3 regions of the Paenibacillus rhizoplanae genome follow, and region 3 is predicted to be linked to each of the others. Evidence: riboswitches for the same ligand, from Rfam matches in the RefSeq annotation. Region 3 holds a riboswitch; each other region holds the start of a gene.
What was found. A riboswitch is a leader RNA that binds a small molecule or an ion and turns the genes downstream of it on or off. The one in region 3 is predicted to bind S-adenosylmethionine.
Positions count from the first base shown of each region.

Region 1: linked by a shared signal. The riboswitch ahead of ACFSX3_RS21435 (methionine ABC transporter ATP-binding protein) and the one ahead of ACFSX3_RS17100 (DedA family protein) in region 3 are both predicted to bind S-adenosylmethionine.
Region 2: linked by a shared signal. The riboswitch ahead of metA (homoserine O-acetyltransferase MetA) and the one ahead of ACFSX3_RS17100 (DedA family protein) in region 3 are both predicted to bind S-adenosylmethionine.

Region 1 covers NZ_JBHUKY010000035.1:8,768-18,579, reverse strand. Annotated here, with positions in the region: gene ACFSX3_RS21450 (COX15/CtaA family protein) at 1-590, shown strand, start outside; gene ACFSX3_RS21445 (UbiD family decarboxylase) at 652-2,424, shown strand; gene ACFSX3_RS21440 (Cthe_2314 family HEPN domain-containing protein) at 2,451-3,197, shown strand; SAM riboswitch class I at 3,289-3,423, shown strand; gene ACFSX3_RS21435 (methionine ABC transporter ATP-binding protein) at 3,524-4,540, shown strand; gene ACFSX3_RS21430 (methionine ABC transporter permease) at 4,540-5,208, shown strand; gene ACFSX3_RS21425 (MetQ/NlpA family ABC transporter substrate-binding protein) at 5,267-6,130, shown strand; gene ACFSX3_RS21420 (NifU family protein) at 6,317-6,565, opposite strand; gene ACFSX3_RS21415 (YuzB family protein) at 6,648-6,902, shown strand; gene ACFSX3_RS21410 (NAD(P)/FAD-dependent oxidoreductase) at 6,913-7,974, opposite strand; gene mqnE (aminofutalosine synthase MqnE) at 8,053-9,159, opposite strand; gene ACFSX3_RS21400 (HesB/IscA family protein) at 9,556-9,812, shown strand, end outside.
Region 2 covers NZ_JBHUKY010000014.1:34,881-44,692, reverse strand. Annotated here, with positions in the region: gene ACFSX3_RS05655 (cobyrinate a,c-diamide synthase) at 1-759, shown strand, start outside; gene ACFSX3_RS05650 (ROK family protein) at 978-1,859, shown strand; gene ACFSX3_RS05645 (HRDC domain-containing protein) at 2,126-3,142, shown strand; gene corA (magnesium/cobalt transporter CorA) at 3,319-4,254, opposite strand; SAM riboswitch class I at 4,681-4,812, shown strand; gene metA (homoserine O-acetyltransferase MetA) at 4,929-5,846, shown strand; gene ACFSX3_RS05630 (aminotransferase class I/II-fold pyridoxal phosphate-dependent enzyme) at 5,976-7,142, shown strand; gene mqnC (cyclic dehypoxanthinyl futalosine synthase) at 7,370-8,506, shown strand; gene ACFSX3_RS05620 (HAD family hydrolase) at 8,684-9,385, opposite strand; gene ACFSX3_RS05615 (bifunctional 2',3'-cyclic-nucleotide 2'-phosphodiesterase/3'-nucleotidase) at 9,705-9,812, shown strand, end outside.
Region 3 covers NZ_JBHUKY010000029.1:366-10,177, forward strand. Annotated here, with positions in the region: gene hflK (FtsH protease activity modulator HflK) at 267-1,310, shown strand; gene hflC (protease modulator HflC) at 1,307-2,176, shown strand; gene ACFSX3_RS17090 (glycosyltransferase family 2 protein) at 2,345-3,922, shown strand; gene ACFSX3_RS17095 (undecaprenyl-diphosphate phosphatase) at 3,941-4,753, opposite strand; gene ACFSX3_RS17100 (DedA family protein) at 4,785-5,378, opposite strand; SAM riboswitch class I at 5,448-5,561, opposite strand; gene ACFSX3_RS17105 (serine hydrolase domain-containing protein) at 5,653-7,692, opposite strand; gene ACFSX3_RS17110 (GHKL domain-containing protein) at 7,810-9,111, opposite strand; gene ACFSX3_RS17115 (LytR/AlgR family response regulator transcription factor) at 9,098-9,812, opposite strand, start outside.

The DNA.
Region 1 (9,812 bases), on a different contig from region 3:
CGGCTGCGGTTATGGCCCTGCATATGGGCTTCTCGCTGATCGCCTTCGCCGGTTCGCTGATGCTGGCGCTTGGGACCCGGTGGACATTCTCCCCAGGAGCGGGTCTCAGCATGGGAAGTCCCAAAGTCCGCCCAGCCTTCCGCAACTTAACCTGGGTTACTGCAGTATATTCATATATCGTTGTCTACATTGGGGCCTATGTAAGCCACACCAGCTCCCAGGGCGGATGCTCCGGCTGGCCGCTGTGTAACGGACAATGGATTCCGGAGATGAGCGGCGGAGTAGGGATCGTATTCGTGCACCGGATTGCGGCGGCGATTCTTTTCCTGCTGACGGCTATGCTTGGGCATCTGGCCTTCTGGAAGTATAAGGAGCTGCCTGAGCTGAGGGCTCTGGGAGTAGCGGCAGTTCTGCTATGCCTGATGCAGGTATTCAGCGGAGCGGCTGTGGTATACACACTGAATAATGAAAAATTGTACATATTTGCTGCGATGTCTCATATTGTGCTGATCTCCGGGCTCTTCGGGGTTCTGTGCTACATGAGTGTAAGGGTCTGGCAATTAAGCGGAGCTGGCAGGAGCAGCAAGTGATAAGCATACGGCAACGGTGGACGGGATAAGCATAACGTCCTGTTTGAGGAGGAAGGCTATAGTGCGTTACGGTAATTTACGACAATGGATCGAGCAGCTCCGCAGGGATAAGGATCTGGCAGTGATAGATACGCCTGTTGATCCTTATCTGGAGCTTGCCGAAATTCACCGCCGGGTGGTGCAGGAGGAAGGCCCGGCACTGCTGTTCACGAACGTGCAAGGAACACCGTTCCCGGTTGCTACGAATCTGTTCGGTACAGTCCGGCGCGTCAACAAAGCCTTTGGGACAAGACCGGAGCAGCTGCTGAAGTCGCTGACAACGGCGATGGAGCAGCTGATTCCGCCTTCCGCCGCCGGCGTATGGCGGGAAAAGACGGTGCTGCTTGAGCTGCTGAGGGCAGGCACCAAGAATATACCGCAAGGAGAGGCTCCGGTGCTCGGCGTCTGCAGCAGCAGTGACCCTCTGAAGGAGCTGCCCCGGATTACAGCCTGGCCTAAGGATGGCGGGGCGTTCATCACGCTTCCTCTGGTCTATACGGAGAATATCACCAACCCGAAGGATCATAATCTCGGATTGTACCGGATTCAGGTGTATGACGACAGCACCACAGGCATCCACTGGCAGATTCATAAGGGCGGCGGCTTCCATCATTCGCAGGCAGAGCTTCTCGGCGAGACCCTGCCGGTGTCTGTCTTCATCGGCGGACCGCCGGCCCTGATTGCTGCGGCAGTGGCACCGGTCCCGGAACGGATTCCAGAGCTGCTGCTGGCCTCGCTGATGCTGGGCGGCAAGCTCCCCATGGTGAAGGACCCCTTGGGCGGGCACCAGATTCCGGCCGAGGCGGAGTTCTCCATCCGGGGGCGTGTGTCTCCGCTGGAGCGGAGAGCGGAAGGGCCGTATGGCAGCCAGTCCGGCTACTATTCCATGCAGCATGATTTCCCGGTCATGCATGTTCAACGGATGTGGCACCGCAAGGATGCCATCTTCCTGGCGACCATCACCGGCAAGCCGCGCCAGGAAGACTATTATCTGAAGGATTATTTGCAGCGGCTGCTCGCTCCGGCCTATCCTCTGCTGATTCCTTCGGTCAAAGCCTTATGGTCCTACTCCGAATCGGGTTCACATTCACTGACTTCAGCGGTTGTGAGGGAAAGCTATCCGCGTGAGTATATGGTGTCAGCGTTTCGTATTTTGGGGGAAGGCCAGCTCTCCTTAACCAAATTCCTGCTGCTGACAAATGTTCAGGTGGAGCTGACCGATTTCCCTAAGCTGCTCGAAACGGTGCTTGAGCGCTTCAACCCGCAATCGGATCTGACGATCTTTGCCAATACTTCCATGGATACGCTGGATTATACCGGCCGAAAGCTGAATCACGGCAGCAAAGCGGTGATGGCGGGCCTCGGCAGTCCGGTCCGTCAGCTGCCAAGGACGTATACAGAGGGTCTGCTTCCATCAATCACCGCCGCTGTGCCTTATTGCGGAGGATGTTTAGCCGTTTCCGGTGCATCCTATGAAGAGGACCCGGAGCTGCCGGAGCGGCTGGTGTCTGTCTTCAAGGAGAGGGAGACCGCCTGGCCGCTGATTGTACTGGTCGATCAGGCGGAAGAAGCGGTAAGCACGCAGACCTCATTCCTGTGGAGCGTATTCACCCGCTTCAATCCGGCGGATGATATCTATTCGGCGGCCCAGGTACACCGCGGCACTGTCAGCTATACGCTGCCGATCATTATAGATGCCCGGATGAAGCCGGGATACCCGGAGGAGCTGGCTCCGAGCGAGGATATTGCAAAGCGGGTAGACCGCAACTGGAACCGTTATTTTCCTCTAGTGTAAAAGTGAACTTTAAGGAGGGTCAAAATATGCTGCGGACATTATTGGGAGAGCCGCCCCGCGTGAACAGCGGTGTGCTGGCTGAAGCTATGGAGTCCATGGCGAAGGCTGCCTCCATGCTGCGCAAGGAGATGGCGGCACATGAAGACCATGACCATGAATACCGCAAGCTGGAAATCTGGACGCGCGGCCTGATCTCCTCCCTGGATGAGCTGGAGCAGAGCTGGTTCGCAGCCGCCTTTTTCCGAAAGTCAGTGGTTGCCGGTTATATGGATGATATGTCGTCCACCGAGCAGGGGGAGTACGCCAGATATGTGTATTTCTATAAGGATGGCTTCATTCGTGTCTTCTCGCTGCTGGACAAGCTGGGCACGGTGCTGAATAATCTGTACAATCTCAATACCGCCAAGGTGAAGGTGCATTTCTCTTACTTCACGGTGCTGCGGCAATTTCAGCTGCTTCAGGCGCACCATCCGCTGGCGGACGAACTGGAGCGAATCAGGAACTCCTACCGGGAGCCGGTAGAGAATCTGCGCAAGCGGCGCAACGCTGAGATCCATTACATGAATGCGGAGATGACGGACGATCTCTGGCAGCGTCACCAGGGACTGCATGACAAGATTCGTCTGGAGGATCTCGACAGCCATTTGGAGGATTTGAAGCAGAGCCTGGAGATGGTATGCCAATCTCTGGCTGCCGCATACAGGTACGGTAATGAACAATGGCACAAGAATAAAGCGGCCTCAGGCCTGAAATCCGGACATGCCCGTTCGTAAAAACTTACCTTTGACAAAAAACTCGAAACTGAATATACTTAGGCATACATTAACTTCTGACAGGATACGGAATATATAACTTCATACTTTTATCTTATCGAGAGCGGCGGAGGGATAGGCCCGATGAAGCCCGGCAACCGGTTTGAATTCAGTTAAGTGCTGCATCCAAATGTCATGGTGCTAATTCCTACAATGCCTTCAATTCGGGGTATTTGGCAGATGAGAAGGCATTGTCATTATACACACAGGGCCTCTTGCGATCTGCACGGATCGTAAGGGGCCTTTTTTGCAATGATGGAAGCTAGAACAGAAGGGGGACGCAGCGGTTGATAGAATTGAAGGATATAACCAAAGTGTACGGCAAAGGCAGTAAGCAGGCAACTGCACTCTCTGCGCTGAGCCTGTCGATTAAGAAGGGGGAAATCTTCGGGGTGATCGGTCACTCCGGGGCCGGCAAAAGCACGCTGATCCGCTGCATTAATCTGCTGGAGCGCCCGACTGCGGGCGAGGTGTGGGTGGACGGTGTGGAGCTGACAGCGCTCAGCCAGGGACAGCTGCAGGAGCAGCGGCGCAAGATCGGGATGATTTTTCAGCATTTCAATCTGCTCTCATCGGCTACAGTCTATGATAATATCGCGTTTCCGCTGCGGCTGATCGGAGCTGGAAGAACCGAGATTGAACAAAAGGTCAAGGAACTGCTCGCCCTGGTCGGACTGGAGGAGCACTGGAATAAGTACCCGGCTCAGCTATCCGGCGGACAGAAGCAGCGTGTCGGGATTGCCCGGGCGCTGGCGAGTGATCCGGACGTTCTGTTATGCGATGAAGCGACCTCGGCGCTTGACCCGCAGACGACAGACTCCATTCTGCACCTGCTGATGGATATCAACAGCAAATTCCATCTGACCATCGTGCTGATTACCCATGAAATGCATGTGATTCAGAGCATCTGCGACCGCGTTGCCGTGATTCATGGCGGAGGAATTGTGGAGCAGGGTGAAGTGGCCCAGGTATTTCTGAAGCCGAAGCATGAAGTTACCAAAGAATTCATCCGCAGTGAGACTCAGTCGGGCGGACCGCTCCGGCAGGCGATTGATGCTGTACAGCCAGGCTATACGAAGTCGGTCAAGATCACTTTTCTCGGGCACAAGACTTACGAATCCACGCTCTCCCAGGTGGTTCAGGGAACCGGGGTTCATTTCGCCATTCTCCATGGCACCATCTCAACGATCAAGGATGTTCCTTACGGGCAGCTGATTGTCCGGTTCGAAGGACCTGCCAATGCGGTTGAAGCCACGCTTACAGAGCTAGTAGCGCAAGGTCTTGATGTGGAGGTGATTTCCTGATGGGCGGACTGGATTTTAATAAGATTGATTGGGCAGAAATGCTCGATGCAACGGTGGCTACACTTAACATGGTTGTTATTTCAGGAATATTCACAATTATCCTTGGTTTACCGCTCGGAATTATGCTATATTTATGGGGTGGATCAAATAACGTTATTATCAGAGCTGTTTACTCGGTATTATCGTTCATCGTAAATATCCTGCGTTCCGTTCCGTTTATCATTCTAATGGTCGCCCTGATCCCGCTCAGCAAGATCATTATGGGCACCTCCATCGGTGTGCGTGGAACCATTCTGGCACTGGTGATCGGTGCGGCTCCCTTTTTCGCCAGACTGGTGGAAACGGCGCTGCGGGAGGTTGACCGGGGAATTATTGAAGCAGCGCAGGGTATGGGGGCATCCACCGGGCAGATCGTTATGCGCGTCTTGCTGCCGGAGGCTCGTCCGGGCTTGCTTGCCGGAATAACCATTACTATAGTGACCATTGTCTCGTATACTGCCATGGCGGGATTTATTGGCGGCGGCGGCCTGGGAGACCTGGCGATCCGTTACGGATATTATCGTTATGAGAAGGAAGTCATGATTATCTCAGTAGCTCTGATAGTGATTCTGGTGCAGCTGCTGCAAATGGCCGGTGACCGGCTGGTAAGACATTTTACACGGAAATAAGGTACGTCCACATATAGCCTTATTCAATAAACCATATGGATTAGAGGGGGATTTACAGATGAAAAAAGTACTGCTTACATTCTTCAGCCTGACCTTGGTATTGGTGCTTGCCGCTTGCGGAAACAACAAGGCGAATAACGCCACGAGCTCTGCTGCGACAAAGGCACCTACAGAAGCGGCTGCTACAGAGCCTGCTGCCGACCCGGTAACCCTGGTAATTGGTGCTTCTGCTGTACCACATGCGGAAATCCTCAAAGCGATTGCCCCGCAGCTTGAAGCCCAAGGCATTAAGCTGGAGATCAAAGAATTCTCGGATTATATCCTGCCCAATACACAGCTTGCTGAGAAGCAGCTCGATGCGAACTTCTTCCAGCACAAGCCTTATCTCGATGATCAGAACACCAAGAACGGTACGGATCTCGTATCTGTAACTGCTGTTCATGTAGAGCCATTTGGTGCCTATTCCAAAAAGATCAAATCGATCGACGAATTGGCAGAAGGTGCCAAGGTTGCGATTCCGAATGATGCGACGAACGGAGGCCGGGCCTTGATTCTGCTGGCGAAGAACGGTCTGATCAAGCTGAAGGATGACACGGATATTGCTTCCACCAAAGCGGATATCACAGAGAACGCTAAGAAGCTGGATATCATTGAGCTGGATGCAGCCATGCTGCCCCGTCAGCTGGATGAAGTGGACCTGGCGCTGATTAACACCAACTTCGCACTGGATGCCAAGCTGTCTCCAACGAAGGATGCGTTGTTCATTGAAGGCGGAGATTCTCCATATGCCAACCTGCTGGTAGCCCGTCCTGACAATAAGGACTCCGATGCGATCCAGAAGCTGGCAGCAGCGCTGACTTCCCCGGAAGCGAAGGCGTTCATCGAGAAGCAGTATGAAGGTGCGATTGTTCCGGCATTCTAAGCTTAAGCTTAGGGAAGCTGAATAATCCTAAGAAGACCAGAAGAAGCCCGGTAGCCGGAGATGGCTGGCGGAGCGGCTTCTGGTTTTTTTTTGAAATAGCCAGAAGGTTGATCCTACAGGCGAAATCCACTATAATAAAAAAAATCCCGGCCTCTTAGCGGAGGCCGGGATGGTTATGAAACGGGATTAGAATACCTGAACGACTTCTTCCACGCCTTCTACTTCTTCAATCAGGGCGCGTTCGATCCCGGCTTTTAGCGTGATCGTGGAGCTTGGGCAACTGCCGCATGCACCCATAAGCTTCAGCTTGACGATGCCGTCTTCAACATCAATCAGTTCCACGTCACCGCCATCGCGCTGCAGGAACGGACGAAGTTTATCAAGGACTTCCAGTACTTCATCGTACATGGTTGCGCTTTGTACATTCTCACTCATTTCTCAATCACTCCTTTCGTATGTTTATTATAGTACAAAAACTTAAAAAATAAAATGGTTAAGGCAGAATAGGGAGATCATCATGAGACCAATTATAGAATTCTGTGCCAGCAACATCGGCCACGGCACTGAACCGCTCAAGCTTAAGCTGGAACAAAACCCTGAATATGATGTAGTGGAGTACGGCTGTCTGAACAACTGCGGAGAGTGTTACCTCCAGCCGTTCGCCATGGTTGATGGCGAGATTATTGAAGCCGATTCCCCCGCTGCTCTGGAAGAGGCTATTGAAGCCGCTATAAGAGAAGCAGAGGCCTGGGACAGCCTGGAGATTGACTAAGCCGGGATTATCAGCCGAAATGGCGTTTGGACATCCACAGGACGCCGCTCTTCAGCAGGCGTGGAACCCGGCCCATGACGGAGCGGCGGCCCATCAGGCCGAAACCGGCATTTTTGCCGAGTGAACCGAGGGTTCCCTTCAGCTTGATCTTATGCAGCTTCGGGGTTTCCCCCCGCCATAGCGCCTGAATAATCTGGCCCACCTGCTCGCCCTGGGCCCCCGCCGCCTGTGCACTGGGCGCGAAGGGCAGGCTGGCACAGTCTCCGATCACATATACCTCCGGATAATCAGCGATATTGTAATATTCCCCCACTATGAGCCTGCCTCCGCGGTCCTTCGGAAGCTCAAGCTGCTGCACGACCTTCACCGGCTGAATGCCGGCAGTCCATACCGTAACATCCGCAGGAATAGCCTGGGTGCCATTGAAGATGGCATCCTTTTCTACATGAGAGACCGACACCCCGCCAATCGTCTCCACCTGATGCTCACTGAACCATTCCTCGACATACCTGGACAGCTTGGCCGGAAAAGAAGACAAAATACGTTCTCCCCGGTCCATAAGCGAGATATTCAGATCCGGCCGGCTCTCCCGCAGCTCCGAAGCAATCTCTACGCCGCTTAGCCCGCCGCCCACGATGTTGACGGTTCCATAAGGCTTCACATCATTTAGCCGGCGGTAAGTTTCCCGGGTTCCGGCGAAGCTCTGAATACTGCAGGTGTATTCCTCTGCACCCGGAATGTTATGGTAATTATCCGTACAGCCGAGGGCAATCGCCAGGATATCATAGGCTATCGGCTCCCCGGAATCGAGCAGGACCAGCCTGCTCGCCAGATCAATGGAGCCCACCTGCCCGTAACGTACGGTCAGGCGGGGGTGTACCGGGAATTGAATCCGCAGATGGTAATCGGTGACGGTGCCTGCGGCCAGTGCATAATATTCGGTCTTGATCCCCTGATAGGGCATCCGGTCCACCAGAATGATTTCCCAATCAAGAGGGAGATGATTATCCAGCAGTTGCTGAATGAGGGCAAGACCGCCGTAGCCGCCGCCCAGGACAAGTAGGGTTCTCATGCGAACTGATCTTCCTTTCGGGTACATAATGGACAAGGCAGTTCTGCGTTCACTGGCTGAGGTAAGCTTGTTCTTTTCTTATTCGTATACCTTGATCTCGTTATAGAAGGTATCCCGCTCTACCGGAATCCGTCCGGCGCCCTTCACGAGCCAGATCAGCTCTTCCCGGGTCAGTCCCTCTGGTGTCAATGCTCCAGCAGCGTGGCTGATCCGTTCCTTAAGGATGGTACCATGCACATCAGAGGCTCCGAAGCTAAGAGCTACCTGGGTAAGCTGGGCCCCGATATTAATGAAGTAAGCCTTGATGTGGTCGAAGTTATCCAGCATCAGACGGCTGACCGCAATGGTCTTCAGATCCTCGTAAGCAGAGTTGCGGCGCATAATGCCAGCATTTTTGTTCTTTGGCTGCATGGACAACGGAATGAATACCATGAATCCGCCGGTCTCGTCCTGCAGGTCCCGAATTTGCAGCATATGACGGATGCGGTCCTCGCGGGACTCAATGGACCCGTACAGCATGGTGGTGTGTGTCTTCATGCCGAGGTGATGGGCCGTCCGGTGCACTTCGAGATACTCCTCAACGTTGGCCTTATCTACGCGCATTTTTTTGCGGTACTGGTCGGACAGGATCTCTGCTCCTCCACCGGTAAGGGTCTTCAATCCGGCGGCGCGCAGCTGCTCCAGCACTTCACGGATACTGAGTCCGCTGATGCGAGTGAAGAAGTCGATTTCTGCCGCAGTGTAAGCCTTGAGAGTAACCTCCGGGAAGCGCTCGTTCAAGGCAGAAAGCGAATCAACATAGTACTGGAAGGGTACATTATCATTATGACCGCCGACAATATGGAATTCGCGCACGCCGGGATGAATATGCTGCTCGACATATTGCACCATTTCCTGACCGGAAAGGGTATAAGCCCCTTCTTCGCCTTCATCCTTGCGGAAATTGCAGAATGCGCAGCGGGATTCGCAGACATTGGTGAAATACAGGCTCATATTTTCAATAAAATAGACTTTATTCCCGTTTTTTCGCAGATTGACCTCATTGGCCAGCTGTCCGATTGTTAAAAGATCGTTACTCTCATATAAATAAACGCCGTCTTCCAAATTCAATCGTTCTCCGCCGCGAACCTTCTCAATGATGTTCGCCATCCGGGCATCTGTGTGGGGTGTAATAAGGGTAGACATATAAGTTCCTCCTGAAGGTTGGCGAGGCGACTGCATCGCATAATCGTGTACCTGAGCATATCCGGCAACAGCCGGCATTATAAATAGAGGTTAGCTGCAACCTCCGTGACAAATTTCCGAATTTTTTTGAAAATAGACTATTTTATCGCTTTTCTTATTATAAACCTCTACTTGAGGGGGAGCAACCGCCAGAAACCGCAGGACTTCCGGTATAAATTGCATATCAGCGGAGAGTTTGTGACTTGAGGGCAGAAGAATAGTGGAGTATACTGAATTTATGAGGCGCAGCAAATGATTTACATCATATTCATTATAAGCTTTGCCACTCCGTTCTTAACTTGAAGCCGGAAGGCTGATTGATAAACAAACTAATTCATTCTCCGGGAGGTTATCATTATGATTAACATAAGTGAAACAGCAGCAGGCCAATTGAAGACGATGCTGGCTGAGCAGGAAGTGCCTAACATGTTCCTCCGTCTGGGCGTAACCGCCGGGGGTTGCAGCGGATTCTCGTACGCGATGGGCTTCGATGATGCCGAAAGCGAGCAGGACATCTACATGGACGTTTCGGGTCTGAAGGTGGTCGTCAGCAAAGACGATATCCGTTACCTGAACGGTCTGGAGATCGACTTCGAGGAATCCGGCATGACCGG
Region 2 (9,812 bases), on a different contig from region 3:
GAGATGCTTGCGGCTGGGGATGACCAGGGTAATCCTGCCGGGCAGATAATACATAAGACACAGACAGGCCCGGTGGAGTCTGGCCCGGTCATTGCCGTCGCCCGGGACGCGGCGTTCAACTTCTACTACGCCGATAATCTGGAGCTGCTCGCACGTGAAGGTGCTAGGCTGGTTTACTTCAGCCCGCTCAGAGGTGAAGGCATTCCGCCGGAAGCCGATGGCATCTATATCGGCGGCGGCTTCCCGGAAGAATTCGCGGCGGTGATTGCCGCGAACCAGCATTTCCTAAGCGGCCTGAGGTCTGCCGCAGCTGCCGGAATGCCGCTGTATGCGGAGTGCGGCGGCTATATGGTGCTGGCCCGCAGCCTGACAGACCGCACCGGTGTGGTGCATGAGATGGCCGGAATCGTTCCGGCACATACCGTGATGCAGGAACGCCGGGCGGCACTCGGATATCGTGAAGTTACGGCACTTCACGACTGTCTGCTGCTGAAGCAGGGCGAGCGTCTGCGCGGCCATGAATTTCATTACTCCGTCATGAGCTATCCCGACGGGGAAGCACGGACCTATGCCTATGAGAGTAAGGGCAGAGGGGGGAGCCAGCCTGAAGGCTACATCAGCGGCAGCATCATGGCTGCTTATGCGCATATCCATCTGGCCTCCCATCTCCCGGCAGCAGCCCGGCTTGTAGCAGCCTGCCGGGCCTATCGAGACCGCAAACAGGCTGTGCAGCAACATGATCCCGATTCTTGCAAATAACAAATGGAATAACGAATCCACCATATGTCAACCGCTTGTCATACGTATAAGAGCCACGTATAATAGGGCAAGAGAACGCTTTATTACCGCGCTCGGGCTGATCAGCCGGTTAGTTCTAGCGCAGGAAACTATCATTGTATTTATCGTATCTCAGGAATCTATCGAAATTATCAGTAGCAACAGCATATGGATGCATCAGGAGAAGGGGGAACACTGCAGTGAAATTGTTGGGAGCGATTGAAGCAGGGGGAACGAAGTTTGTATGCGGTATCGGGAATGAGGACGGGACGATTATCGACCGGGTGAGCTTTCCGACTGCCACTCCTCAAGAGACTATGAGCCAGGTAATGGATTATTTCAGCGGAAAATCCGTGGAGGCTATCGGCATCGGTTCATTCGGACCGATTGATCCCGTTATTGGCAGCCCCACCTATGGATATATTACAACCACACCGAAGCCCCATTGGGGCGGGTATAATCTGGTGGGAGCCGTGGAGGAGCAATTCCAGGTTCCGATCGGCTTCGATACAGATGTGAACGGCGCGGCGCTGGGCGAATACACCTGGGGGGCAGCGCAAGGTCTGGATAGCTGCCTATATATCACGGTGGGCACCGGGATTGGTGCCGGTGCTGTGGTGGGCGGGAAGCTGGTTCACGGGCTGTCCCACCCGGAGATGGGCCATATTCTGGTCCGTCGTCATCCCGAGGACCACTACGAAGGCTTCTGCCCTTATCACGGCGATTGCCTGGAGGGTCTGGCAGCGGGTCCGGCCATCGGCAAGCGCTGGGGTAAGCCGGCGGGCGAGCTGCCTGCGGATCATCCGGCCTGGGCGATGGAAGCCCACTATCTGGCCCATGCGCTTATGAACTATGTGCTGATCCTCTCGCCGCAGAAGATCGTAATGGGCGGCGGTGTGATGAAGCAGAGCCAGCTCTTCCCGCTGATCCATGCCAAGCTGCAGGAGCTGCTCGGCGGATATGTGCAGCACCCGGCGCTCAATGAAGAGATTGGCAGCTATATTGTGCCTCCGCAGCTTGGAGATAACGCCGGTCTGTCGGGTGCACTGGGTCTGGCCAAGCTGGCTTTGGACCGCAAGTAGGATCTCCTGTCAAAAAGACATTGACTGTTTCGTAATATATGGTATTCTAGGTTTTAACAGTATAGCATTTAAGAGGAAGCACCTCTTTCACGAATTTCGTGGGAGAGGTGCTTTTTTGCGTTCAAATATAATAATGTATATGTTTCACGCTATACATTATCCTTATATTTCTCGCTGAAACGGTACCGTCCTTTAAAAGGACGGCAGAACCGTTTTCACTTGCCAGCGCTCATGCGTACTGTAAGACGACGAAAGTAGGGATTCATATGCAGATCGTATTTATGAACCGTTTGTGCAGAAGATCAGGAGTGGACGGGGAGGTTTTTGCCCAGCTGTGGATTGGAGAGGAAGAGGGTCAGTGGCGTCTTGGCTGGCGTGATTTCTCCGGCGAACAAGAGACGGGCGACAGCCTGTGGTATGAAGGCGGATCATGGAATGAGATGCTCTGTGTATACCGGCACGAGCTTGCCGTGAAGATGGGGGATGGCTACCGCCCGCTGATTGACGGGGTATTTCATGACGAGGATAACCTCAGCAGCCGCAGCCAGGAGCAGCTTAAGCTGCAGTATTACAGTGAGCAATACGGGAATGAAGCCATCTTCGAGGAGCTGTGCTCCTGGCGCAGAGGGAAGGCCTCCAGCGAACGGAAGGCGCCTTATATCCTGGCCAGCAACCGTCTGCTGCGCATGATCAGCGCGTTTCTTCCCCGCACGGAGGAGGAGCTGCTGCAGCTTCCGGGTGTCGGTGAAGGCAAAGCCTCACAATATGGAGCGGACTGGCTCAGCATCACCGCGGCGGCTGAGCGTGAGCATGATTTTCCGCTAAGCTGGGTGAATCATGCCATTGACGAAGAGAGCTTTGTATCCTGGCATTATAAGCAGAAGGAGCTTAAGTACAAGAAGCAGCTGGAGCGGCTGAGACTGCGGCGTGTTCTGTTACAAGGGATCGAAGAGGAGCAAGGGATGGAGCAGCTTAGAGTGCTTAGCGGAGTTTCCCGCCGTGAAGTGCTTGAAGTGGTAGAGGAGCTGGAGAAGGACGGCTACTCGGCCGAGAAGCTCATTGCCCTGGAGCTGAGCGAAGTGAGCCCCGAAGAACAGAACAATATTTGGACAGCCTATGAACTGATCGGTGACAACTTCCTGAAGCCTGTCCTCTACAAAGCTTACGGCGACAACTTCGTTCCTGCTGACGGACTCGATCTGTATTACGAACGCCTGCGGCTAATCCGCATCCGTTTCCGGCGTGAGCATCCGGCGGCGGTAGGGATGGTCACGCCTCAATAATTATTGAGGCGTGACGGCCTGCATCAGCTTCAATCCGGCGGTCCTGATGACCTGAACTCCTGGGCAGCGCGCAGACGCATTACATAACGGTGACATATCAAAAAGACGAAGGCTCTCCGAGTCCCGGAATAGCCGGGTATACGGTGCCTTCGTCCTTCGTATTCGTCCGCTCTGCTTCATAGCCACTCCTTCTTACGGAAGATAATGAGCATTCCGCAGCCTAACGTCACCATGACGGCAATGACGCCATAGTAGCCGTACTCGGTGTGAATCTCCGGTATATTGTCAAAGTTCATGCCGTAGATCCCGGTAATCACGGTCAGCGGCATGAATATGGTAGTAATCGCTGTAAATACTCTCATGATTTCATTGGCGCGGTTAGCAATACTGGACTGATAAGCTTCACGTAAGTTGCCCATGAGATCGCGGTACGTTTCGAAGGTTTCAGAGATCTTGACCGCATTCTCGTAGATATCGCTGAAATACTTCTGCAGCTGATCGTCAATCAGGCGAAGATCCTTTTTGTTGAGCGTGTTGATAACTTCCTTCTGCGGGCCGAGCATCTTCTTCAGCCAGAGAATCTCACTGCGCAGACCGATGATCTCGCTCAGATGCGATTTCTTGGTATGCATGAGGATGTCTTCCTCCAGCTTCTCAATCCGCGCTTCAATCCGGTCACCGACCGAGAAGAAGTTGTCGACAACGAGGTCGATCAGCAGATAGAGGAAGCGGTCAGGCGTATTGACCTCCTGCTCCCACAGTACGGGCTTCAGGACACGCAGCTCATGGATCTTCTGCTTCGTAACGGTAATAATGAAATGTCTGCCAAGGAATACGTTGAGCGCACGGAGGAAAATTTCCTCATCATCGAACCGGATGCTGTTCACCACGATGAAATAATGACTCTCATAAATCTCCAGCTTCGGACGCTGATCCTCTTCACTTAGACAGTCTTCCACAGCCAGATCATGCAGGCCGTATATAGGCTGAAGCTCTACAAGGTCTTCCACATCCGCATCAATCCAGTAGAACCCCTCGGCAGGGGCGGTTAAAGTTTCTTCAATATTGTCAATAGGCGTAAAAACCCCTGCATTTACCAGCCGGATTTTCATCTGATTCACTCCTTATGTCCCTGGTCTTCTCCAGGGGTATGCTAATTTCAGCACACGGGAAAAAATCAGCTTGGCCGGTGGTACAATCATGGATGAAGGCCAAAAGACGGTCCGAGAGCATGAAGAAAAAGGGCTCCCGCCGCCGGCAAGCTGATGTTAATCCTGTGTGGTTGTTCATTCTGCACGCTTATTCGCGAGCCCGGGTCGCCTTCCATTTTCTCTCACCTCTTCTTTTCGCCGTTTTGGGTTTGAAACACTTGTCTAGTATAACGCCGGGATATGGCTCTTACAAGAGAAATTGTTTTCTGTCATAAGGCCCCTTCAGCATTGTATGGACTTGACGAAAAGGAGGTTCATGATTTAAAGTGAAATTTAAGAAAAAGCATCTTTCGGATGCTTCAAGGTTATTTAACTGAATACAGCTAAATCTTATCAAGAGCAGGTGGAGGGACTAGCCCGATGAAACCCGGCAACCGGCGTGTGAACGCACGGTGCTAATTCTTGCGGAAGCTTTGCAGGGCGTTATTCGTCCGGCGGAAGTTCTCTGGCAGATGAGAGAGGCGCATATGACTGCATGATATGACCTTTCTCGCCCGGGAAAGGTCTTTTTTCGCTACCCTGCCTCAGTATTAACCACCAAGTGGAACCCCATTTCAGTTAAGGAGTGAACAGCAATGCCTATCAAAATTCCCGACAGCCTGCCGGCTAAAGAAGTGTTATCCGGTGAGAATATTTTTGTAATGGATGAAAGCCAGGCCTTCCATCAGGATATTCGTCCCCTTCGAATCGCCATCCTGAATCTGATGCCAACCAAAGAAACTACGGAGACACAGCTGCTGCGCCTTATCGGGAATTCCCCGCTTCAGGTGGATGTTGTCCTGCTGCATCCCAGCTCCCATACGTCGAAGAATACTTCGGCTGAGCATTTGAAGAGCTTTTACAAAACCTTTGATGAGATCAGCCACCGCCGGTTCGACGGCTTGATTGTAACGGGCGCTCCCGTAGAACAACTGGAGTTCGAGGATGTCAACTACTGGGAAGAGCTGAAAGTGATTTTTGAGTGGAGCAAGCAGAATGTAACCTCGACGATGCACATCTGTTGGGCCGCGCAGGCAGGACTGTATCATCACTTCGGCGTGCGCAAGGTGAGTCTGCCGGACAAATGCTTCGGAGTGTTTCCGCATACGATTAGCCATAATAATGTCAAGCTGCTGCGCGGCTTCGATGAAGTGTTCCATGTTCCGCATTCCCGCCATACTGATGTCTCCCGTGAAGATATTGAGCAGAACCCGGAGCTGCAGATTCTGGCAGAATCCGAGGAAGCCGGGGTGTACCTGGTGGCTACGCATGACGGGAAGCAGATTTTTGTCACCGGACATTCGGAGTATGATCCCTTCTCGCTGAAATGGGAGTATGACCGGGATATCGCCAAGGGGATGGAGGTTGCCCTGCCGAAGCACTATTATCCCAAGGATGATCCTACCCGCACACCGCCGGCAGTCTGGCGCGCCCATGCTAACTTATTATTCGCTAATTGGCTCAATTACTATGTATACCAGGAGACTCCTTACGATATCGGGGCATTTATCTAAGAGGTTGACTTATTATTATAGAAGCAATTAATCAGGTGCATACACATAGCCGGGTGCTTTGGAAGCGAGTTTAACCCGAAGAATGATCAGGTTGTGTACGCTTTACCAAACTTTTAGGAGGCAATGGAGATGGACGAGAAACTGAGAATTGAGAGCAGACTGGCACAGATGGGTTCGATGGAGGACCCCGCTACCGGGGCCATTAATTACCCGATTTATCATGCGACGGCCTTCCGTCACCCGAGACTTGGACAGAGCACAGGCTTTGACTACATCCGCACCAAAAATCCTACCCGTTCTGTACTCGAAGAAGCGGCAGCGGCCCTGGAATCCGGGGATGCCGGCTTCGCCTGCGCTTCCGGTATGGCTGCACTGACTACCGTGTTCACCTTGTTTGGACAAGGGGATCATCTCATTGTATCGCTCGACCTGTACGGCGGAACTTACCGGCTGCTGGAACGGATTCTCTCCAAATACGGCATCAGCGCCTCCTATGTAGATACGAATGATCTGGAGGGTCTCGAAGCGGCCCGCCAGCCGGGTACGAAAGCTGTATTCATTGAGACGCCGACCAATCCGCTGATGATGATTACGGATGTCGAAGCGGTATGCACCTGGGCCCGCCGTCACGGGCTGCTCACGATTGTGGACAATACGCTGTTGACTCCGTTCTTCCAGCGCCCGCTGGAGCTTGGGGCAGATATCGTGGTTCACAGTGCGACCAAGTATCTGGGCGGGCATAACGATGTGCTGGCGGGGCTGATTGTAACCAAGGGCGCAGAATTGTCGGCTGAAATGGCCATCCTGCATAACTCCCTGGGAGCGGTTCTCGCACCGAATGACAGCTACCAGCTGATGAAAGGCATGAAGACCCTCGCCCTGCGCATGGAGCGGCATGAGAGCAACGCCCTCGCCATTGCCCGTTATCTGCAGGAGCATCCGGCTATTGCCGAGGTCTTCCACCCGGGCCTGCCGGACCATCCGGGCTATGCCATTCAGAACCGCCAGTCCAGCGGCAACACGGGAATCTTCTCCTTCAAGGTAAAAGAGGCCAGCTATGTGGAGCCGCTGCTCCGCCACATTAAGCTGATCGCCTTCGCCGAGAGTCTGGGCGGTGTTGAATCGCTTATGACCTATCCGGCGATACAGACCCACGCCGATATTCCGGCTGAAATCCGCGATGCGGTCGGCGTGGATGATCGCCTACTGCGGTTCTCGGTCGGCATAGAGCATGTAGATGATCTGATCGCCGATCTAAGGCAGGCCCTGGAGGCCGCCCGGAGTGAGCTGGAATAAGGCAATGCGCCGGACCTGGCCCGGCATGTGAAGATTCGCAGAACGTACAAGCAGCAGTGCCTTCGGGCGCTGCTGTTTAATTTTGCCTGGGACAAGGGCAATTATCAGTCCTGCGCAGCGAAACATTTCTCAAGAACAGCTGATTGTGATACGATGGGAGAACGAGTATTTTACTTCAAATTAAATTTATCTATACTACTTCATAGATTAAGAGGAGGCCGTCAACGGTGAGTGCAATTGACCTTATTCTGGATAAGACACTTAAGGGTGAGCGTCTTCAACTGGAAGACACGATCACGTTGTTCGAGAGCAATGAAATTGAGAAGATGGGCGCTGCTGCAGATATTATTATGAAGCGCTGGCACCCGGAGCCTGTGACGACATTCGTCATCGGCCGCAACATTAACTACACCAATGTATGTGATGTATATTGCCGCTTCTGCGCCTTCTACCGCAGACCCGGTTCGGAGGAAGGCTATGTGCTTCCCGATGAGACAATCTATCAGAAGATTGCTGAGACCATGAGCGTAAACGGAACCGAAATTCTGATGCAGGGCGGTACGAATCCGAATCTGCCGTTCAGCTATTATACGGATATTCTGCGCGGCATCAAGCAGCGGTTCCCGGAGATTACGATGCATTCCTTCTCACCTGCTGAGATTATGAAAATGGTTGAGGTCTCCGGCCTGCCGCTGGAACAGGTCATGCGTGAGATTCATGCTGCGGGCCTCGATTCTCTGCCCGGCGGTGGCGCAGAGATTCTCGATGACCGTACCCGCCGCAAGATCAGCCGGCTTAAGGGCTCCTGGCGCGAGTGGATGGATGTCATGCAGACCGCACACCGGATCGGCATGAACACGACAGCCACGATGGTTATCGGGCTGGGCGAGAGCATGGAAGAGCGGGCGCTGCATCTGCTGCGTGTCCGTGAAGCGCAGGATGAATGTATTGCGAACAAATATGACTCCGAAGGGTTCCTGGCGTTCATCTCCTGGACCTTCCAGCCGGATAATACGAACCTGAAGCTTGACCGGCAGACACCGGAGGAGTATCTGAAGACTGTAGCCATCAGCCGTCTGGTGCTGGATAATATCAAGAACTTCCAGTCCTCCTGGGTAACGATGGGGCCTGAAGTAGGCAAGCTCTCCCTGCAATACGGCTGTAATGATTTCGGCAGCACGATGATCGAGGAGAACGTAGTCTCCTCCGCTGGCGCGACCTACAAGGTCAACATCGAGTCCATTACCCAGCTCATCCGCGAAGCAGGGAAGATCCCGGCGCAGCGCAACACGCGCTATGACATTCTGCGCACGTTCGAGGATGCGAATGCGAAGATCGATAATGATTTTGTGATGCAGAACTAGAGGCTAGCTATAGGGTGCTTTTGGCATAATGGGGTAAATACATCAAGGATAAAGTAGCGGGTATGTACTACACATCTTGTAGTATTTACCCCGTTAATTTTACATGTTCAACTACAACGCTTGTTCAATATTAATCCCTAAGGCGAGGATTAGTTATGGATAAGCGTTATTTGTCTTTTATAAGTACAATAATAAATCGGATAGTTTTTTGATGTTTAGATACCTTGTGCTTGCTTGAGAATTCGTTCTTGATAGGACTAATACTGATTGTATACCCAGAGCTGATGCACCATCTAAGTTCTGTTCATAATCATCGACAAATACTGTTTCTGTTGCCGGCAAATGCATCGCATCAAGTGCATGGCTGAACATGCCGGGATTAGGTTTGTTTTCTCCAAGTTCAAAACTAAGTGTCATATTATCAAAATACTCATAAATACCAGCATTTTTAAGAACCCTTTTGATTGACGGGTCGGTATCTGAAATAACTCCAATCGTAACCTTTTCTTTCAGGCTTTCAAGGGTCTGTTTTGTATGATCAAAAAACACATAATTAGCATCGTTATACACTCTATCGTAGGCAATGATTTCAGCTTGTTCGTCGGTAAGGTGAATTTCAGGTAACCCTTCAGCCATTGTTTTATAGTAATTTGTATACCTTTCAAGCTCCTCATCTTCAGTTTTGTAAACTTCATTTTTGAGGTGCTCATTTGCTTTTGAAATTGCCGTATTCAATTGTTCTTGTGGTATTGACCCTAGTATTTGCGGATTTATGTATTCCAACGCTTTTAATGTTATCCTCCAATCACCTGTTGCAGGGCGGAAAATCGTCCAGCCAAGGTCGAGAAATATACCGCGTACAGGTTTTTGTATAGTCATTTCAACTCCCCCTATAAATCCTATGGTATTGTAAAAATCCATTTATAAAAGAGTAATTAATCTGTTTTTATTTCCTGTTTAACCTGTCCAACAGGATGGAGTCCAATTGAATTGGCTTTTTCCGCTTTCTTCACTTAATTGTTCGCTTAATTGTAAAATGATATCGTTATATTTTACAAAAAACGATCAATTAATGTGAGATTTTACACAACAATTTATAAGAGTTAATGCAATTTGATAGATTCATAGGCAGGGCTATGATACAATTTTTCGGACAGTGGTAGAATAATATAGCAATCACAGGGAGGAAATTAGATTTATGGGAGAGAGAAGATGGAACAAGCCGATAGCTTCTTTATTGGCTACCACAGTTCTGGCAGCACAGATGCTGGGCGGAGTATTCAATGTTCCTGTGCTGGCGGCAGGA
Region 3 (9,812 bases):
TACCTGCAGGTTACTGTCCTGATCAAGGAACCGGGTGTGTTGGTCTGATATGATTAACTGATTGTATTCACCAAATTCTGTAGCATATGTCCGGTAGGGGATATTAGTCCAAAACGTGAAATAGTGGCAATTGACAGAGAGAAACGCAGCAAAATGCAGAAAGCTTGAACAAAGCTGAAATAGTTGCGACTTTTTTGATTTATTCACGTATATAAACCTTTAATAAGACTAAAATACGCCAAAAGGAGCGATGCATCTTGAATTTCATGAACCAGAATGGCGATAATATCCCAGGGTTCAAGCTGCCGAAGTTGAAGCCGGGCATGTACAAGAGGATAGGGGTGGGGGTAGCCGCTGCGGCTGTGTTGCTGTATATCGGCGCCACCTCATTTTATACTGTGCAGGAGCAGGAACGTGCGGCTATTCTGACCTTCGGCAAGTATACGAGTGAGAGCTCAGCCGGGCTCCATTTCAAATGGCCCTATCCCATCCAGGATGTAATTACCGTGCCTGCCGAGCTGACCCAGCGGATTCATATCGGGTACCGCCAAGAGTCGGATGGAGCAGTTCCGGTGGATGATGAAGCTATGATGATTACAGGCGATGAGAATATTGTCTCTGCCGATGCGGTAGTCCAGTGGAAGATCAGCAATATCCGTGATTACCTGTATAACATTGATGACCCGGACAAATTCCTGCGTAACTCGGCCAGCTCCTCGATCCGTGCGGTCATTGGTTCCGAGAAGCTGGATTATGCCATTACTGACGGGAAGACGGTCATTCAGGATAAGGTCCGCGTGCTGCTGGTGGATCTGCAGAAGAAATACAACACCGGCATTCAGATCATCGATATCAAGTTCCAGGATATTGAGCCGCCAAGCGGCCAGGTGGAGGAAGCCTTCCGCGAGGTGACGAACGCCCGTGAAGAGAAGAATACGAAGATCAACAACGCCAAGAAGTACGAGAACGATATCATTCCGAAGGCGCGCGGTGAAGCACAGGCCCTGCTGGAGCGGGCCGAAGGCGAGAAGAAGTCGCGTATCCTGAATGCGCAGGGGGATGTGGCGCGGTTCAATGCGATTTTTGCCGAATATGCCAATAATCAGAGCGTCACCGAGAGCCGGCTGGTCCTGGAGACACTGGAGACGATCCTGCCTAACGCCAGAATCTTCATTACGAACTCAAACAGTGACACTGTGAACTATCTGCCGCTGAATGAGCTGATGCGCAGCACCAAGGATAGCCCCTCTGCTCCTGCCGCTGTGAATCCGGCGCCTTCAGCCGCACCGCAAGGAGGAGATGCCAAGTGAAAAGAAACCCGATCATCTTATTGATATCATCTATCGTTCTGATTATTCTGCTGGCTGGCTCTATGTACATCGTGAAGGAAGGGGAATATAAGGTCGTTCTCCGTTTCGGTGAAGCAATGCGTGCTGTGGAGGAGCCGGGGCTGAAGTTCAAGCTTCCTTTTATCGAAAATGTCTCGGAGCTGCCCAAGTATCAGATGACGTACGAGAGCTCGCCGACCAGCATTCTGACCAAGGACCAGAAGCCGATTGTGGTTGATAATTATACGGTCTGGAGAATCACCAACGCCTCGCAGTTCCTGAGAACCGTTCAATCGGTCAGCGGTGGGGTCCAGCGTATCGATGAAGCTGTCTACAACTCGGTGCGCCGCAAACTGTCGGAGGTCAACTATGAGAATATCATCAGTGAGGATACCGGACGGGGCAATATTAATGATGAGATTACTAAGGATGTAGTAGCGGCTTTGACCCGGGATAATTACGGAATTGAAGTCATTGACGTACGGATCAAGCGTACCGACCTGCCGGAAGAGAACAAGCAGAGCGTGTACAACCGGATGATCTCGGACCGTCAATCCATTGCTGCACGTTATCTGTCCGAAGGGGACGAGGAATCCAGGAAGATCACCTCCAAGGCGGACCGCGCCTCCCGGGAGCTGATGGCCCAGGCTGAAGCCGACTCCAAGAAGATTATCGCCGCAGGCGAAGGGGAAGCGGCCAAGATCTATAACCTGGCCTATGGCAAATCTCCCGAGTTCTATAGCTTCTACCGCACGCTGCAGAGTTATGTGACTACGCTGAAGAATGAGCCGGTCATCATGATCCCGATCGATTCGCCTTATGCGAAGATACTGATGGGCAATAAATAAATAGGCTGAATGACAAACACCCCTTAGGATCAATTGATTCTAAGGGGTGTTTGTCGTTTTGCCCGGCGGGCTAGAAGGTTGTAATTTCAGGAAAATAGGCTTATCTAGATAACTCACTTAATATATATTGTGTTATATCAATTATTTTCAAATCAAAGGGGTGTTCATATGAATCAGAAGATAAAACGAGTGCTACTTGGCAGCCCGATCCATCAGAAACCGGAGATTCTGGAGCATTTTCTGAAGTCGCTGCAGCGGCTCAACCTTAACAATATTGAGCTGCATTACTATCTGATTGATGATAATCGGGATACAGCTTCCAGTGAACTCCTGCAGCAGTTCGCCCAGAGCGGGAGAACAGTCTTCCTGGAACCCTCTGGCTACCATGATGACTATATACGCGATGATAATACCCATGCCTGGCGTATCAGCCTTATCTGGAAGGTGGCCGAGTTCAAAAATAAGATGATCCGGCGCGCGGAAGCTTTCGGCTATGATTATCTGTTTCTGGTGGATTCCGATCTTATTCTTCATCCAAGTACGCTGGAACAGCTGATCAATTCAGGCAAGGACATTATCGCTGAAGTGTTCTGGACCCAGTGGCAGCCGGGCAAGCTGGAACAGCCGCAGGTGTGGATGCATGACGAATACAACCAATGGGAAGCGTTGCCGGGAGAAAAGCTTTCACCTGAGGAGATCAAGCGCCGCCTGCATGCTTTTCTGCTTAAGATGAGGCAACCGGGAACCTATGAAGTCGGCGGACTTGGTGCCTGTACTCTGATCAGCATCAAGGCCATCAAGTCCGGTATTAGTTACAAGAAGGTCCGAAACCTCTCCTATTGGGGAGAGGATCGCCATTTCTGTATCCGTGCAGCAGCACTTGATATTCCCCTCTTCGTGGATACTCATTATCCGGCGCTGCATATCTACAGAGACAGTGATCTTGACAAAGTGGAGGAGTTCGTAAAACTAACAGATGCAGAAGCTAATCTAATTAAGCTGCAAGCTGCTGATGCGGAACATGTTGTCACCCCGGCAGCGGCACAACGCCGACACAAGCTGACTCTCACGATGATCGTCAAGAATGAAGCCTCAAGGTTCCTGCGGAAGATTCTGGAAGAGCACCGCAAATATATCGACGAGGCCGTTATTATCGATGATGGCAGCACAGATGAAACAGCAGAATTAATTAAGGAGGTTCTGGGGGGAATTCCGCTTAAGTTGATTTATAATCCGGTCTCCCGCTTCAACAATGAATCCGAGCTGCGCAAGCAGCAGTGGGAGGCGGTGGTTGCGACCCAGCCGGAATGGATTCTTAATCTGGATGGGGATGAGATCTTTGAATCCAGCTTTGCCGAAGAAGTGGACTCCCTGCTGAGAACGGAGAACTGCGACTTATTCTGCTTCCGCCTCTACGATCTATGGGATGACAACCATTACCGCGAGGATAAGTACTGGCGGGCCCACATGAGATACCGGCCGTTCCTGGTCCGCTACCGCGAAGACATTACCTATCTCTGGAATGATCTCCCGCAACACTCCGGGCGGTTGCCAGAGAATATTTGGGAATTGCCTCATCAATTGAGCAACCTGCGGATTAAGCATCTCGGCTGGTCGAAGCAGGAATTTCGGCTGGAGAAGTATATGCGTTATATGCAACTGGACCCGAATGGCAAGTACGGCTGGAAGGAGCAGTATCAGTCCATCCTTGACGAGCATCCCCGTCTGTTGCCTTGGAGCGAATAGTAAGGGCATCCGTTTCTGTTACTGGAAGATCAGCAGTAGCGTGCCCACCACGAAGCAGTAGTACGAAAAGTAGATCAGGTTCCCCTTCGCCATAATGCCGATGAACCAGCGCATCGCGTAATAAGTGGCGACCAGTGTGGTGAGGAAGGCAATCATATAGGGAATTGCCAGCGCGGAGCGGTTAGGATCATGCACGATGTCGGATGCACCCAGGATCAGACCGCCGATACTAATAGGAATGTACAGCATGAAGGAGAACTTGAGTGCGGTCTCCTGCTTCATCCCGACGGCGATCGAGGCGATCACGGTTGAACCGGAACGGCTGATACCGGGAATCAGGGCCACTGCCTGAGCCAGTCCGACAAGAATGGCATCCCGCACGGTAAGATTTCCGTCTCTTTTTTGCCCGCGCAGATTGCGGATCAGCCAGAGGGCCACCCCGGTAACAAGTAAGCTGATGGATACGGTATGTACGGAGGTGAAGACGCGTTCGATCGTATCCTTGAAGAACACAGCAGCCACGGCTGCAGGAATCGTACCTATCACAATATAGAGGCAGAACATGAACTCCGACCGGTACTTGGCATTGCGCGTGCGCATATAATGGAAGGCACCTGTAATCAGATCCAGAATATCTTTGCGGAAAATAAAACAGATGGCGATCAGGGATGCCGTATTCGTTAAGATTTCAAAGGATAGCCCATTCTGCTTCATGCCGAGCAGTCGTTGTACGATGATCAGGTGCCCGCTGGAAGAGACGGGAATCGGCTCCGTCACTCCCTGCACGAGACCCAGCAATAAGTATTTTAGCCATTCGAACCAATTCTCCATGAGTTCCTCCTGAATATCAACTGCAATTTCGTTAAGCCTGTCTTCTTCTTAGCCGCTTGGACAAGACGTACAGTCCGAAGCCGAGCAGGAACAGGGTTGCCGCCGGAATAAGGTAAGGCTTGACGATCTCGTCCACATGCTCCCACTGCGAGCCCAGCTTGAAGCCCAGATAGACATAGACCGAGGTGATCGGAAGCATGGCCAGGAAGGTGTACAGACTGAACTTGAACACATTCATTTTGGCGATTCCGCAAGGGATGGAGATCAGCGTTCTCACACCGGGGATGAAGCGTCCGTAGAAGGCCACACCGCTGCCGTATTTCTCAAAAAAACGGTCGGAGGCCTCCAGATGATGCGGGCGGATGAACAGATACTTGCCGTACTTATCGACCATCGGCCTGCCGCCATACCGGCCCAAGGCATACAGTGTTAGCGGGCCGAAGGTGCCCCCGACAGTACCAGCCAGGATCGTAAGCAGGAGCTTCATGTCCCCAAGATACACCCAATATCCGGCAAGCGGCAGCACGATTTCAGCAGGTACGAATTCAAACGACAAGGCGATGACGATACCAGCATACGACAAATCTTTGAAAAAGAGTATAAATTCCGTAATCCACTCTGTCATGCATTTCTCTCCCTTCTCAAACAAAAAGCCCCCTAATTAAAGGGGGCAGTCTCATCAACTGTCAGCACCCTCTCATCTGTGCAAGGCATCCGGGATGCCTCTAGTGCTGTGCCTTAATGCTTATAGCATGCCGGTCACAGCGGTATCATCGGGCGAAGCCCTCCACCGAACTCTGGATAAGAGTATTATTCAATTTGATAACATTAAAACATACCTGTTACCCATTAAGCAAGTTTGAGAGAGTGGGAGAAACTGTGTATAAAATATGAAAGCGTTATCGCAGCTCAATCCTGAACACATCGCCCGCTTGCCCGCCGAACACGGCCATTCCGCCGTCCGGCAACCGGACCGAAGGGTCTTTGCTTACCTTGAAGTGGCTTACAATCATCCCGTCGGCATCATAGACAACGAAACCGCCGCTTGGGGGAGAGGTAACGGTCATGGTTTTGCCGGCAGCCTTCTTATCAATCTTGAACCATACACTCTCGCCGCCCGCAGGAACGGTGCTGGTAGAGGCAGGGCCTCCGTAGATCGGCTTCACGGCGTTCTCGCTAATATAATCATTGCCGTCAATGGTTAAATATTCGGCACCGTTCTGCTTGGAGAAGGTCAGATCGAAGGCATCTCTTCCGTTCATGACTGGAATCTCAGCCGCATTGACGGCGGTGTTCTCGTCCACAATCCGCGTCCCGGTGGCATAGCCTTGTTCAACCTCAATAGTCTTCGTCAAGATGGAAGGGGAGAGGTAGAAGAAGGAATTGATTTTCTCATCCACAGCGTAGTAATGCTTCCCGTCTCTTTGCGCCCAGGCCTGCTTCGTAGAAGCATTCAGCGGACTTACCGCAAGCTTCTGATATTCATACGTGACCATTAGCATTTGACCAACGCCAGGGATGCTCAGGTGGGTATTCAGCTTCAAATAGGTTTTGCCGTTCTTCTGTTTATCGAAGCTTATGGCGGCGCTGCCGTCCGGGCTCGTGAACTGCCCCTTGCCGGTATAGATATACTTCTGTGCAGGAATGAGTCCCCCTTCAAGCGCAGGCAGATCAATCGCTCCGTCCTTAATGGTTATGGCTGTGGTTGCGCCGACAGTGCCATATAATCCCGCAAAGGACTGCATCTCAGCTGGCATAGCCGCTTTAACAGGAGGCTTGAAGGCAGCATCCGGCAGAATCTTGTTAATCTTCCCGGTGTCCTTCAGGTAGGCCAGCAGCACATTGGTGGCGAAAATGGTGTTATAGATTGAGCTTCCGCCTGACGAGAGCACCGCGATGGATATATCGGATTCCGGCAGGGTAATCAGGTCAGCGTGATACATGATGGTATCTCCGCCTTTGGATAAGGCTGTGATTCCGTAATCACTGAACGGCGCCAGATCTACGGCATCCCAGCCCAGACCGTAATTGAAGCTGTTTCTCTCCTCAGGCACCCAGATCCCGTTCTTGTATTCGGGCTGCTGCATCGCTGTAGCGGAGGCTTTCGACAGAACGTCTGGATGCTTTCCGTTCAGCATCTCGGCGAATGTAGTCAGATCTTCGGCTGTGGAATAGAGGCCACCCGCTCCGAGGATATTGGCGTTCTCGCTAGGCAATGCCTGCGTTAGACCAGGGAAGTAGGTTTTGGCGAGCTGCTGCCGGTTAAAGGTATCCAGCGGCGTCTTGGTGGAGCTTAGCTTCAGCGGGCTGCTCATGTGCTGATCCAGGAACTCTGTATAGCTATTGCCCGTCACCTGCTCAATCATCAGCTCCAGCAATTGAAAGCCGTCATTGCAGTATACGGAATATGCGCCGGGATCGGATTTCAGGCGTTCGGACTGAAGCCTGGTCAGCAGCTCATCATGATTCTGTGTATCGGCATCGTCCATCAGAATGCTGTTCCCGTAGTGGCTGCCGTACAGGCCCGAGGAGTGGTTCATTAACATGCGCGGGGTAATCTGCTTGTACCGCTCATCGGCCATCTTGAACTGCGGCAGATACGTGGTCAGCGGCTGATCAATGTCAATGATCTTATCTTCTGCGAGCATCATCGTGGCTGCGGAGACATGCATTTTGCTGACCGAGCCGATGCCGAACATCGTATCCTTGGTGATCGTCGTCCCGGCTGCCTTATCGGATACACCGAAGCCGCCGGATACCGTAATCGCACCTCTATCCCTGATTGCATATTGCATGCCGCTTACCCCGTAATCGGATACGATCTTCGAGCCCAGCAGGCGGGCTGTTGTCTGCACCGGGCTCTCCTTCTCCTGCGCGGCAGCCGGGGCCGCAGGAATCACTAACATGGCAGCCAGTACGACTGAAGTTAACTTGTTCATCTTGAATTCCTCCTCTTGTGTCTCTTAGGTAATCTTCCTGAAGTTATCATACAGGCAGAAGAGAGGAACGTGGCTTGAACAACCCTGAAACGCTAATAACGATCCCTAAAGTGCATTTTATATAGAGGCTTCGCGTGAGAAGGGGAGGACCACCATATTGTTGAATTCCCGATGCCCGGCTTCAATCGTCATATTCCCGCCGTACTTCTCGCAGATTCTGGAGATATTGGTCAGGCCGATGCCGTGGTATTCCGGGTCGGGCTTCCGGCTCTGCAATGGGGCGGTCACCGTGGCGGTGTGATTCAGGATATGGATGAACAGGGCGGACTCACTGGAGTGCATCTGGATCAGAATGTAGCGGTCCTCGGCGAGCCGTACTTTTTTGGAGGCTTCAATGGCATTGTCCAGCATGTTGCCCAGCACAACGCACAGGTCATAACGGTCGATGTGAAGCTCACGGGACAGCAGCTTAAGGCGGGTGTCGATTCGGATGCCGTTCGCTTGTCCGATATTCAGCGTGTTCGTGACCAGCGCATCCACCACCAGATGGCCGGTGTTGACCCGCTGGTAGGCATCCTCCACTTTATTCAGCGTGAGCTTGATATGCGCAAGAGCTGCCGCCGGATCATCCCGCCGTATACATTCTTCAATGTAGAGGAACTGCTGATGGGTGTCGTGGATGATTCTTTTGATCGACTTGAAGCTGTGCACCGTCTTCTCATAGTTGGCGTCCTGATAGTTCATCTGGTGCTGAAGCTGGGCGTTCTCATGCATGAACTGGAACTTGTCGGTAATGGTATCGAAGATATAGACGATCATCACATTCAAGAACAGGAAGCCGAGAATCGCAAAAAAATAATAGAAATCCTTCGTGCTGTTAACGGTAAGGATGTTGATCTGATAGGTGCTGATGAGCGGGACAATCAGGAACATCACATAATACCGGTAGGGCAGGGAGACGCTTCGCCGCTTGGAGATCAGCCGGATGATCTGAATCACCGGGAACATAATAATGCAGCTTAGGATCAGTCCCTTGATGAAGGCCTGCCGGTCAATTCCCGTACCCGTGTCCATGCTGGTGTAGTCTACCGAATCTATCATTGAGAAAATATACAGCGAGATAAAGCTGACCACCGTCATCAGCACAGCGTACAGCGTGGAAAAGATCACCTGGGTCTTCATCTCCACCTTATAGGCTTGCGCCATAGTGAAGATCATCAGCAAGGCTACGCCGGAGGAGAATATAGGGGACAGCGGGGTGACCAGGTAGAGAAAGCAGAGTACCCCGTAGATGAGGAAATATATGATCCGGTTAGGCTTTCTGGCGGACTTATCAAACACGGAGGCAAAGAAGAATTGGGTCTGAAAGCACATCACCAGTACCACACAGACGACGAGAGTCAGATTATAGTGAGTCATAGGAGCTGCCCTTCATGATCATGAATTTGGTGTAGAAGTCCTTAACCTCTTTAATTTTGGACCGGCCGATGGGGAACTCCTGCCCGCCCGACATCAGCACGGAGCCGCCCGCGAACTTGTGGACATGCAGCAGGTTGATAATAATCGAACGGTGGATCTGCAGGAAATGGCTGTCGCGTAGGGCTGAAGCGTACTCTGCAATAATCCCTCTGGTCTCATAGATCTCCGTGGTGGTAATCACATTCAGCTTGCTCTTGACCGTCAGGCTCTTGGCCGCCTCAATCCCGATAATATCATCATGTCGCAAGACGACTTCCTCATACCCGGACTTGATAACCATGAATTTCTTAGTCTGGGCCTGGAAGTAATCACACAGCTTCAGGATCTTCTCCTCCAGGAGCTGCGGGGCGACCGGCTTGATCAGATACTGGAAGGTAATCACGTCGAAGCTCTCCACCATATATTCAGGGTAGCTGGTCAGGAATATAATCTGTTCGTCAAAATGCTTCTGGCTTCTCAAGCGGCGCGCCGCCTGAATCCCGTTCATACCGCCCATCTCCACATCCAGAATCAGGATATGGAAGGGGGCTCCGCCCTGTTCATAGTGGGAGATTAAGTCCTCTCCCGAAGGAAACAGCTCAATTTCAAATTCGGTATCCGTCTTGACGGATAAGCCGACCAGAATCCTCTTCACCAGCTCC